2 regions of the Mesorhizobium sp. USDA 4413 genome follow, and region 1 is predicted to be linked to the other one. Evidence: riboswitches for the same ligand, from Rfam matches in the RefSeq annotation. Region 1 holds a riboswitch; the other holds the start of a gene.
The links. Region 1 has a riboswitch for S-adenosylmethionine ahead of ACVMIM_RS08060 (O-succinylhomoserine sulfhydrylase). Riboswitches for the same ligand answer to the same signal wherever they lie in the genome.

Region 1 (5,977 bases):
CATTTCAAATATTCGGCCTTCCGCCAGCCGGGCGACGTGCATGTGCACATGTTCGGCACCGCGACGCTCTCCTTCGCCGACGGCGTCCGGACGGAGGCGGGCGACACGTTCGAGATCGAGGCGCCGGATTTCGGCCTGCCGCTGCGCAATCCGCTGGAGATCGAAAAGCCGGTGACGGTGGCGGTCAAGGCGCTGTGAGGCAGCGCCGAGGCCGGGAAGCAAATGGACCGGAAGCGGATCGGCGTCTCGTTGACAGTCTCGGCGATCGCCCTCGCCTGCATGTCCTCCACGGCTTATAGCGCCGGGAAGTGCAGCCCGGAGTCCTACAGCCAGGCCCGATCGAAGATGACGACCCGGCTTCTGGCCACCGGCTATTCGAAAGCGCAAGCGAGCTTTCTGATGCGCAACACGGATCGTATGACGTTCGCGTTGCGCGGCGACAACTTGAACGACAGGGCCAAAGCCTGTGGCATCGACTCCGCGCGAGCCTATGTGCTCGGATGCCTGGACAAGCAGTTGTTTCCGGTAGGGGCAGGCTCAAGCTCTCCGCTTGATCAGACGAAGCTGACTCCGGGATTTTGGGGCAGGAAGCGCCTGAGTGTGCGCGAGTTGCTTTTCATCGGCCACTTTCACGCCTGCCTGGGCGCAGCGAAGGAGTTTCTGTTTCGCGGCTGAACCTTCGGTGCCCAAGCCTGCGCCGACCTCAGCGCGTGGCGCGGAAATGCTTGGAGAGCTTGAGGCCCTGCGCCTGATAGTTCGAGCCGAGATCGGTGCCGTAAAGCGCCTGCGGACGCTTCAGCATGTGCTCGTAGACGAGGCGGCCGACGATTTGGCCGTGGTCGAGGATGAAAGGCACCTCGTGGCTGCGCACTTCGAGCACGGCGCGGCTGCCGCTGCCGCCGGCGGCGGAATGGCCGAAGCCCGGATCGAAGAAGCCGGCATAGTGGACGCGGAACTCGCCGACCAGCGGATCGAAGGGCGTCATCTCGGCGGCGTAGAGCGGCGGCACATGCACCGCCTCACGGCTGACAAGGATGTAGAATTCGTCCGGATCGAGAACCAGCTCGCCCGCACCGCTCTTGTAGATCGGCTCCCAGAAATCGACAACATCCTGCGCGGCGCGCTTGTCGACGTCGACAAGGCCGGTGTGGTGCTTGCCGCGATAGCCGACAAGGCCGTCCTTGTCGCCGTCAAGGTCGATGGAGAGCGCGATGCCGCCGCCGGAAATGTTGGGCGGCTCGGTGGCGACGAGCATCTCGGCGCGATGCAGGTCGCGCAACTCGCTCTCGGAGAGCACCGCATTGCCGGTGCGGAAGCGGATCTGCGACAGCCGCGAGCCGGCCCGCACGACGATCGGGAAGGTGCGCGGGCTGACCTCGAGATAGAGCGGCCCCTGATAGCCGGCGGCGATCTTGTCGAACTCGTGGCCGCGGTCGGTCATGACGCGCGTGAAAATATCCAGCCGCCCGGTCGAGCTCTTGGGATTGGCCGAGGCCGACACGTTCGCAGGCAGCGCCAGGCTTTCGAGCAGCGGCACGATATAGACGCAGCCGGTTTCCAGCACCGCGCCCCGGGTGAGGTCGATCTCGTGCAGCTTCAGCCGCTCGAGCTTGTCGGCGACCAGATGGTCGGGACCCGGCAGGAAGGATGCGCGCACGCGATAGGCTTTGTCGCCGAGCCTCAGATCGAGGCTCGCCGGCTGGATCTGGTCGGTGTCGAGCGCGCGCGGCGACTTCAGCGCATTGGCCTCGAACAGCGCCGCGATGTCCTGATCCGGAAGAATGCCTGTCTGCCGCAAAGGCTGGCTCCGTTCACAAGGCCGGGCGAGGACCTGAGGAGGCTCTTGCCGCCCGGCTGGTACAACCCTCTTAATGAAGCCGGCAATTGACGCAAGCGCGGCAGGGGTCTAAAGGGTCGTTATCCCGTGGTGATTTGGCCGGTCGGCTTGCAGCCACGTTAAACAAGTCGCTAAAGGACCGTCGAGCCGCAAGGCTATATGGACCGGTTGCGACTTCGCGGCCGGTTTTTTTGTGTCTGGAAGCAAGGCTATGAGCACCAAGAAGCGCAATTGGAAACCTCAGACGGCACTCGTGCATGGCGGAACGCTGCGTTCGCAATATGGCGAGACCGCCGAGGCGATGTACCTTACCCAGGGCTATGTCTACGAGACGGCCCAGGCGGCGGAAGCCCGCTTCAAGGGCGAGGAGCCGGGCTTCATCTATTCGCGCTACGCCAACCCGACCGTCGACATGTTCGAGAAGCGCATGTGCGCGCTGGAAGGCGCCGAGGATGCCCGCGCCACCGCCTCCGGCATGGCCGCCGTTTCTGCCGCCCTGCTCTGCAGCGTCAAGGCCGGGGATCACATCGTCGCGGCGCGCGCGCTGTTCGGTTCCTGCCGCTGGGTGGTGGAGACGCTGGCGCCGCGCTACGGCATCCAGGCAGCGCTCATCGACGGCACTGATATCGCCAATTGGGAAAAGGCGGTAAGGCCGAACACCAAGCTGTTCTTCCTCGAAAGCCCGACCAATCCGACACTGGAGGTGGTCGACATTGCCGCGGTCGCCAAGCTCGCCAATTCGATCGGCGCGCGCGTCATCGTCGACAATGTCTTCGCCACGCCGCTGCAGCAGAAGCCCTTGCAGCTCGGCGCCCATGTCGTCGTCTATTCGGCGACCAAGCATATAGACGGCCAGGGCCGCTGCCTCGGCGGCGTCATCCTTTCGGACAAGAAGTGGATCGACGAGAACCTGCACGACTATTTCCGCCACACCGGCCCAAGCCTCTCGCCCTTCAACGCCTGGACGCTGCTCAAAGGCCTGGAGACACTGCCGCTGCGCGTGCGTCAGCAGACCGAGAGCGCCGGCAAGATAGCCGATTTCCTCGCCGGCCGACCGGAGATCGCCCGCGTCATCTATCCGGGCCGGACCGATCATCCGCAGGCGGATGTCGTGAAGAGGCAGATGTCTGGCGGCTCGACGCTGATCTGCCTCGACGTCAAGGGCGGCAAGCAGGCGGCCTTCGCCTTCCAGAACGCGCTCGACATCGTGCTGATCTCGAACAATCTCGGCGACGCCAAGAGCCTGATCACCCACCCGGCGACGACGACGCACAAGAACCTCAGCGACGACGCGCGGGCCGAACTCGGCATAGGACCGGGTACACTCCGGCTTTCCGTCGGCCTGGAGGACACCGACGATCTGCTGGAGGACATCGAGCAGGCGCTGAGGGCGGCCAAGTAGGAAGCAAGCTGCAAATTGGACAGGAGAACGCGTCAGCCCTGGCTCACGCGATCTCCTCCAGCTCGGTTATCGCCTTGCTGCGGATGGTCATGGCGTTGCCGCGCCACTCGACCGCGCCGCCGAGCCAGCCGCGCGCCCAGATGGCGGGAAGCATGACGTCGCGCGCGATCATCGCGGTGATGCTGCGCGGCGACAGGTACCAGCCCTTGGACCGGGCGAGCAGACATTCCGGCACATAGGCGACCGCCAGCACGCAAAGCGCCGTGGTAGGCAGGCCGACGCCGGCGCTTGCCGCCGCGATCAGCGCGAAAATCAGCGGCACGACCGCGCCGGTCAGAATCTCGGGCGCAAAGAAAAGCGGGAAGGTGACGCGACGCAGCCGCGCCCAGCGCGCTTGCCGGGACCAGATTTCGGCGAAGGTGCGCTGGCCCAGCGGCTGCTCGAAGGGCGAGGCGACGAGACGGACGTGAAGGCCAATCCCATTGACCAGTTTGGTGGCCGCCGCATCCTCGGCGATCTCGGCGGCCAAAGCCTGGATGCCGCCGTTTGCATCGAGCATCGGCTTGTTCCACAGCATGCTCTTGCCTTGGGCGAAGCCGAGGCCGAGCGCCTCGCCGGCATACTGCCAGCGCGCCTGCAGCGTGTTGAGGAAGGCGCACTCGACTTCAGCCCAAAAACCGTCCGGCCGTGAACCGATCGGCGTCGAGCAGACGAGGCCGGTATCCGGCCGCCACGCCGCGACCAGATGCTGGACATAGTCCTTGGGCATCAGCACGTTGGAATCGGCGAGGATCACCCAGTCGTGCCGCGCCGCCTGCCAGCCCTTGACGCAGTTGTTGAGCTTGGGATTGGCGCTGATGCGGTCGTCGCCGATCAGGAGCCGCGCCGGAACCTTGGGATGGCGCGCGATCGCCGCATCGATGAGCCGCACTACCGGGTCCTCGGCATGCGCGACGCAGAAGATCAGCTCATAGCGAGGCCAGTCGAGCGAGAAGGCGCGCTGCAGGGTCTCCTGGGTGAACGGCTCGACGCCACGAGAAGGAACGATGATCGAGACCGGTTGCGCGCCGTCGGGCGGCGCAATGACATGCCGCCTTTTCAGCCGCGACGAGGCGAGCAGGATGCTGGCGAGGTTGGAGAGGAGAAGGGCTGAGGAAGCCAGGCCGGCTGCGATAGTCAGTTCCATCGAGATCTGGTCACTCCCGATAGGGCGTTTCACCGTTTGTGGGAAACGGCGACCTGCTCTATCTCTTTGTTTTCAAGCAATTCCAGACGGAAAACCGCTCACAGTTTTCCCGGAATTGCTCTAGGCCGCACGCGGCCGTTTCATCAGTCGACAGAGCGCCCGAGTCGCCCGGCACCGTTTGTGCACACCAACATTGTCATGTGTCACTTAAATGACATTGTTTTTCGGCACGTGCGCTACAAGGCTGGAAGGATGGTCGGCGCTGCGCGTCCAACAGCGAAGCGCGACGAATGTTCCGCGGCGGCAACCGGAGTGGCCCATGTATCGCGCAGTGACGCGCAACATCGAAGTGCTGGTCAGGCCCTTCTATCTGGAGGACCGCTCCGATCCGTCCCAGAACCGCTATGTGTGGGGCTATCAGGTGACGATCGACAACCGCTCCGACGAATTCGTGCAGCTTTTATCGCGCTATTGGCACATCACGGACGGCCAGGGCCGGGTCGAGGAGGTCCGCGGCGCCGGCGTCGTCGGCGATCAGCCGGAACTCAATCCGGGCGACAGCTATCAATACACTTCAGGCTGCCCGCTCTCGACGCCGTCGGGCATCATGGTCGGCCACTACACGATGCGCAACGGCAGGGGCGAGACGTTCGATATCGCCATTCCGGCTTTCTCGCTCGACATGCCGGGAACGAAGAGGACGGTGAATTAGGCGATTGGCTCCCTCTCCCCGTAAAACGGGGAGAAGGAGGAGGCGTTAGTCCGCCGCAAATTCGGCCGGGTCGAAGTCGTATTGCGTCGAGCAGAACTCACAGGCGACATGGATGCCGCCGTCCTCGGTCGACTCCTTGATCTCCTCGGCCGAAAAGCCTTCGAGGATGCCGCGGATCTTGTCGCGTGAGCAGGAACACTGATCGGCGACCGGCACACTGCTGAAAACCCGCACGCCATGCTCATGGAACAGCCGATAAAGCAGCCGCTCGGCGCCCACCGTCGGGTCGATCAGCTCGGTCGGCTCGATGGTGCCCAGCAGCGCCAGCAATTCCTGCCAGGAATTGTCGGCCGGATGGTCCGTCACCTCGCGGTCGTCGCCGTCGCCGCCCGAAATATCGGGGATGCGCATGCGCTCCGGCGCCTGCGGCAGGAACTGCGCCAGGATGCCGCCGGCGCGCCACTGCTCGCGCGCGCCGGCGGGTCCGGGCGTCACCAGCTTGGCGACCGACATCTTGATGTCGGTCGGGATCTGCTCCGACTGGCGGAAATAGGTGCGCGCGGCGTCCTCCAGCGAGGTGCCGTCGAGCTGGACGATGCCCTGGTAGCGCTGCATATGCGCGCCCTGGTCGATGGTCAGAGCCAGCACGCCGTTGCCAAGCAGCGCCTGCTGCGAGGTCTCGCCGGCGTCGGTCAGCGCCTGCAGCCGGTCGGCATCGAAGCGCGCATAGGCGCGCAGCGCATGCGGCGTGGTGAAATCGGCCACAAGCATGTCGACCGGACCGTCGGTCCGGGTCTGCAGGATAAACTTGCCCTCGAACTTCAGCGAGGTGCCGAGCAG
Region 2 (5,977 bases), 1.5 Mb from region 1:
ATCTTGGCCGGCCTCGATGATCGAGCGGCGGATGGCGCGCGTGCGGGTGAAGAGGTCGAACAGCTTCTCGCCATCGCCCCAGCGGATCGCCCGCTGCAGCGAGGCGAGATCCTCCGAGAAACGCGCCAGCATCTCCAGGATCGCGTCCTTGTTGTGCAGGCACACGTCCCGCCACATGGTCGGGTCGGAGGCGGCAAGGCGGGTGAAGTCGCGGAAACCGGAGGCGGAGTATTTGATGACCTCGCTCTTGGTCACCGCTTCGAGGTCGTCCGCCGTGCCCACGATGTTGTAGGCGATGATATGCGGCAGATGCGACACGATCGCCAAGGTCATGTCGTGATGCTGCGGGTCCATCGTATCGATGTTGGAGCCGCAGCGCCGCCAGAATTCCGAAAGCGTCTCGAGTGCGGCGGGATCCGTGCCCGGCAGCGGCGTGAAGATGCACCAGCGGTTCTCGAAGAGATCGGGAAAGCCGGCATCGGGTCCGGACTTCTCCGTGCCCGCCAGCGGGTGTCCGGGGATGAAGTGCACGCCTTGAGGCACATGCGGCTGCATCTGCGCGATGACGGAAGCCTTGGTCGAGCCGACATCGGTAAGGATGGCGCCTTTCTTCAGCGCCGGCGCGATCTCGGCCGCGACCTCGCCGGACGAGCCGACCGGCACCGAGACGATGACGAGGTCGGCATCGCGCACCGCTTGCCTAGCATCCGTCGTGTAGGAATCGCCAAGGCCGAGCTCCTCGGCCCGCTTCAGCGTGGAGGCGCTGCGCGTCGCGATGGCGATATGGCGCGCCAAGCCCTCGCGGCGGATGACGCGGGCAAGCGACGAGCCGATCAGGCCGATGCCGACCAGCGCTACTTTCTCGAACATCGGTGATGCCATGGTGTTCTAGCTTTTCAGGAAGGTCTTCAGCGCGTCGATGACGCCGCGATTGGCCTCCTCGGTGCCCACGCTCATGCGCAGCGCGTTGGGGAAGCCGTAGCCGGTCACGCGGCGCAGGATATAGCCGCGCGCGCTCAGATAATCGTCTGCGGCCGCCGCCGAATGTTTCTTGCTGTCGGGAAAATGGATCAGCACGAAATTGCCGACGCTGGGTGTGACGCGCAGGCCGAGCCCAGTAAGCTCGGCGCTGAGCCAGGCCAGCCATTTCTCGTTGTGCGTCACGCTGCGCTCGATATGGGCGCGGTCGCGGATGGCGGCGATGCCCGCCTCGATCGCGGTCGCATTGACGTTGAACGGGCCGCGGATACGGTTGACCGCATCGACGATATGCGCCGGCCCGTACATCCAGCCGATGCGCGCGCCGCCGAGGCCGAGCTTGGAGAAGGTGCGGGTCATCACCACGTTTTCGGAGCTGCCGGCGAGCTCGATGCCGGCCTCGTAGTCGTTGCGCCGCACATATTCGGCATAGGCCGCATCAAGCACCAGGAGCACGTTCTTCGGCAATGCCGCGTGCAGCCGGCGCACCTCCTGGAACGGCAAATAGGTGCCGGTCGGATTGTTGGGATTGGCGAGGAACACGATCCGCGTCGCCGGCGTCACCGCGGCCAAAATCGCATCGACATCGGCGCGCTCATCGGTTTCCTTCACCGCCACCGGCTTGGCTCCCGCCGCCTGGATATAGATCTTGTAGACCATGAAGGCGTGTTCGGTGAACACGGCCTCGTCGCCCGGCGCCAGATAGGTCTGCGCCAGCAGGCCAAGGATCTCGTCTGAGCCGTTGGAGCAGACGATGTTCGCCGGGTTCAGCCCATGCACCTCGGCGATCGCCTCGCGCAGCCGCCGCGCCGTGCCGTCAGGATAGACGTCGAGCTTCGCCGCCACTTCGCGCGCGGCCTCGATCGCCTTTGGCGACGGCCCGAGCGGGTTTTCGTTCGACGACAGTTTGTAGACTTTCGTCACGCCGGCCGGCGCGGTGCTTTTTCCCGGCACATAGGCCTCGATGTCCATGATGCCCGCGCGGGGCGTCGGACGGGGCTGATCCTGCTTCATGTCACAAATCCGTCGAGAAGGCCTTCAAGGCCGCAGCGGAAATACAGGCGACGGGCTGGAATGTCGAGTGCCGGCGCCTGGTGCCCGCCTCGCACCGCTACAAGCCTACCCGTTGACGAAGCGCGGCGCTGGTCCTAGAAGGACTGCTCAGACTTCCGTGGTGATTTGGCCGGTCGGCTTGCAGCCACGTTAAACAACTCGCTAAAGGGCCGTTTGCAACCTGTAACCGGCTTTGCGACGGCAATGCCGGTTTTTTGTTGTCCGCTGCCGGCCGGACACGGCACCGGGACGAGACCGATGCGGCACAGGATGAGGACGGACATGGCCGCTCAGCGCGCTGCAAGAACCAAGGACGAGGTCGACCATCCGTCGAGCCCGGTGTTGCAGTTCGGCCCTGACAAGCCGCTGAAGCTCGACGCCGGCACCCTGCTCTCGCCCTTCCAGATCGCCTACCAGACCTACGGCACACTGAACGACGCGCGCTCCAACGCCATCCTCGTCTGCCACGCTCTGACGGGTGATCAGCACGTCGCCAACACCAATCCGGTGACCGGCAAGCCGGGCTGGTGGGAGGTGCTGATCGGCCCCGGCAAGATCATCGACACTAACCGCTTCTTCGTCATCTGCTCCAACGTCGTCGGCGGCTGCCTCGGCTCGACCGGGCCGGCCTCGACCAACCCGGTCACCGGCAAGCCCTACGGGCTCGACCTGCCGATCATCACCATCCGCGACATGGTGCGCGCGCAGGCGATGCTCATCGATCATTTCGGCATCGAAAAGCTGTTTTGCGTGCTTGGCGGCTCGATGGGCGGCATGCAGGTACTGGAATGGGCCGCAAGCTACCCTGAGAGGGTCTTCTCGGCGCTGCCGATCGCCACCGGCGCTCGCCATTCCTCGCAGAACATCGCCTTCCACGAAGTCGGCCGGCAGGCCGTGATGGCCGATCCCGACTGGCATGGCGGCAAATATCTCGATTTCGGCAAGCGGCCGGAAAAGGGGCTGGCCGTCGCGCGCATGGCCGCCCACATCACCTATCTTTCCGAAGCAGCGCTTCACCGCAAGTTCGGCCGCAATCTGCAGGACCGCGAGGCGCTTACCTTCGGCTTCGACGCCGATTTCCAGATCGAGAGCTATCTGCGCCACCAGGGCATGACTTTCGTCGACCGCTTCGACGCCAATTCCTACCTCTATCTGACCCGCGCGATGGACTATTTCGACCTCGCCGCCGATCACGGCGGGCGCCTCGCCGATGCCTTTGCCGGCACCAAGACGCGCTTCTGCCTGGTTTCCTTCACCAGCGACTGGCTGTTCCCGACCGAGGAGAGCCGTTCGATCGTGCATGCCTTGAACGCGGCGGGCGCTTCCGTCTCCTTCGTCAAGATCGAGACCGATCGCGGCCATGATGCCTTCCTGCTCGACGAGCCGGAGCTGTTCGCGGCCATCAACGGCTTCATCGCCTCCGCCGCCCGCGCCAGGGGGCTCAGCCTATGAGCGTCAATCGCGCCCAGCGTGTCGACCTGGAGGTCGTCACCGATCTTATTCCTGCCAATTCGCGAGTGCTCGATGTCGGCTCGGGCGACGGCGTGCTTCTGGAGCTCCTGCAGGAGACCAAGCAGGTCGACGGCCGAGGGCTGGAACTGTCGCAGCGCGGCGTCAACGAATGTGTGTCGCGCGGACTTTCGGTCATCCAGGGCGACGCCGACACGGATCTGAAATTCTACGCCGACAAGGGCTTCGACTTCGTCGTGCTCTCGCAGACGCTGCAGGCGACGCGCAATCCGAAGATCGTGCTCGATGAGTTGCTTCGGATCGGCAACCGCGCCATCGTCTCCTTCCCCAATTTCGGTCACTGGCGCGTCCGCTTCTCGCTGCTGATCAAGGGCAGGATGCCGGTCACCAAGGACTTGCCCTATTCCTGGTACGACACGCCCAACATCCACTTCTGCACCATCCGCGACTTCGTCAACCTGTGTGAGGAGCTTGGCGCGACCGTCGAGAAGGCGACCGCGCTCGACGCCAACGGCCAGAAGATCGGCCTGTCGATGCCTTGGTGGTTCTGGAACTTCTTCGGCCAGCAGGCGGTGTTTTTGTTGAGACGCTGAGGGGAATGCACTTCGTTCGTCGATCACCGGCAGTGGTGGAAATTCCGCCAAACATTCTGTCCGAGCTACGGGCGGGAATTCTCATCTGCACGTCACCGCGCAGCGGCAGCAATCATCTCGCGGGATTGATGGCTTCTGCTGGGCTGGGCCATCCGCTGGAATGGTTTGGCGGGCGACGTCTGCTGGAGTTGCCGGGTTACCCGCGAGATCCCCGCGCGCAGCTTCTGCGTGCGCTCACGGACGGGCGATCTTCTACCGGAGTCTACGCAATCAAGCTCTTTGCGAGTCAGTTCACACAGCTTGCCAAGACGGTGAAACTGCCAGCCAGCCTTCCGAATTTGAACTATGTACGCTTGACCCGTGACGATCTGCTCGGCCAGGCGATCTCTTGGGCACGTGCGCGTCAAACCCGTGAATTTCGGTCCACCGAAATCAGTGATGTACCGCCACGCTATAACGGCCAGGCCATCGCAAAGTCTCTGGAAAAGCTGTTGATGGAGAACGTGGCATGGGACGGTTGGTTCGCTAAGAACGGGCTGTCCTTCCTCTCCCTGACTTACGAGCAGCTTCAGCGTGATCCGGCAGGGAGCCTGGCGAAACTCGCGCAGTTGGTGGATGTGGAGCTCAACTGGGATACCAAGCTCCAGTCAGGTCTCGAAGTCCAGCGCGATGCAATCAACGAAGAATGGCGAAAGCGTTTCCTGTCCGAGTATGCCGATCCGTCCAGCTTCCGGAACCGAACGATTAAATAGCTCCTTCAGCAAATTCTCAGTGCACAATTGCATCTCGATCATTTGACAGCATGCTGTCAGAGCTATAGCCACTGGTTTTGATAACTGGTTGGGTCGCGATGACTGTACATCCTACCTATTCTATCATCGTGGAGATGGAGAATGCCAAATCCATCGACTGGGATGAGATTGGCCTTGGGCTGAAAGCCTTGGCGCGTGAAATCGCCCAAGTTTCCGCTAACGGATTTGCGAGGCCGAAGGTCATTATTTCGCATGGCGGGCTCGAAACCGACGCCGTCTCATTGCGAAGCAGCATAGTGACCGAAGCGCCCCAATTGGCGCAGGTTGCCGATCTGGCCTTCGCTGCCTGTCCCGGCGGCAGATACTACGACCTCAAGAACAACGGCATTCCGTGGAGCGAAGGAAACATCCTTGTTTTTCTCGATTCCGATACAGTTCCGGAACGAAGCTGGCTCTCAACTCTACTGAAACCCTTCGTAGACCGGCCTGAAACCATCTGCGTGAATGGGCACACCTATCTTTCATATGATGACTTCTTTTCGCGAACCTTCGCATTGATCTGGTTCTTCCCAATGGCCGAGGGAGATAAGAGGTTCGCCTCAAAGCGTGCTATCAACGCCAACAACATTGCCTTCCGGCACGACTGGATATCCTGCCACCCATTTCCACCACATAACGGCTTTAAGGTCTCATGCACGCTGCTGATGCATCAGCTTTGGAGCGAAGGCCACAAAATAGTCAACGTGGACGCGCGCGTTCACCACTACTCGCCACGCGGCTGGCGCTTCTTCTTTTGGCGCGCGCTAGTGACCGGCAGAGATGCCGACAGAAAGTTCGTCGAGCTCCATTCCCCCACTCGCGCGCGGCGGGTCGTCAAGTCGTTCAGCCGCTGGGGAACCATGTCGTGGCGCACGATACGACGCGTCATAAGTCATGCGCCCAGAACGGGTATGCCGCGTTGGCAAATCCCGTTTTCGCTGGCGGTCGGTTTGGCATTTTATACTCTGGCGTTTTTTGGCCATTTCAGCTTGGCGGCCGGCCTCGTTCGCGATGAGATCGAAATCGTACCCGCCTATGTCGGGCACAGTTAAGCAGTTCAGTGAAGCGTGCAACCGTTGGGCTCGACCGTAG

Region 2: another riboswitch for S-adenosylmethionine. It lies ahead of metX (homoserine O-acetyltransferase MetX); the one in region 1 lies ahead of ACVMIM_RS08060 (O-succinylhomoserine sulfhydrylase).

Annotation. Positions count from the first base shown of each region.
Region 1 is NZ_JBVPRP010000001.1:1,635,060-1,641,036, reverse strand. Features, by position in the region: gene araD1 (AraD1 family protein) at 1-198, shown strand, start outside; gene ACVMIM_RS08070 (hypothetical protein) at 223-675, shown strand; gene ACVMIM_RS08065 (2'-deoxycytidine 5'-triphosphate deaminase) at 704-1,798, opposite strand; SAM riboswitch at 1,915-1,992, shown strand; gene ACVMIM_RS08060 (O-succinylhomoserine sulfhydrylase) at 2,049-3,239, shown strand; gene ACVMIM_RS08055 (ceramide glucosyltransferase) at 3,283-4,425, opposite strand; gene apaG (Co2+/Mg2+ efflux protein ApaG) at 4,745-5,137, shown strand; gene ACVMIM_RS08045 (Hsp33 family molecular chaperone) at 5,183-5,977, opposite strand, start outside.
Region 2 is NZ_JBVPRP010000001.1:96,354-102,330, forward strand. Features, by position in the region: gene ACVMIM_RS00490 (prephenate/arogenate dehydrogenase family protein) at 1-882, opposite strand, end outside; gene hisC (histidinol-phosphate transaminase) at 889-1,992, opposite strand; SAM riboswitch at 2,140-2,217, shown strand; gene metX (homoserine O-acetyltransferase MetX) at 2,314-3,483, shown strand; gene metW (methionine biosynthesis protein MetW) at 3,480-4,094, shown strand; gene ACVMIM_RS00510 (Stf0 family sulfotransferase) at 4,043-4,846, shown strand; gene ACVMIM_RS00515 (glycosyltransferase family A protein) at 4,945-5,937, shown strand.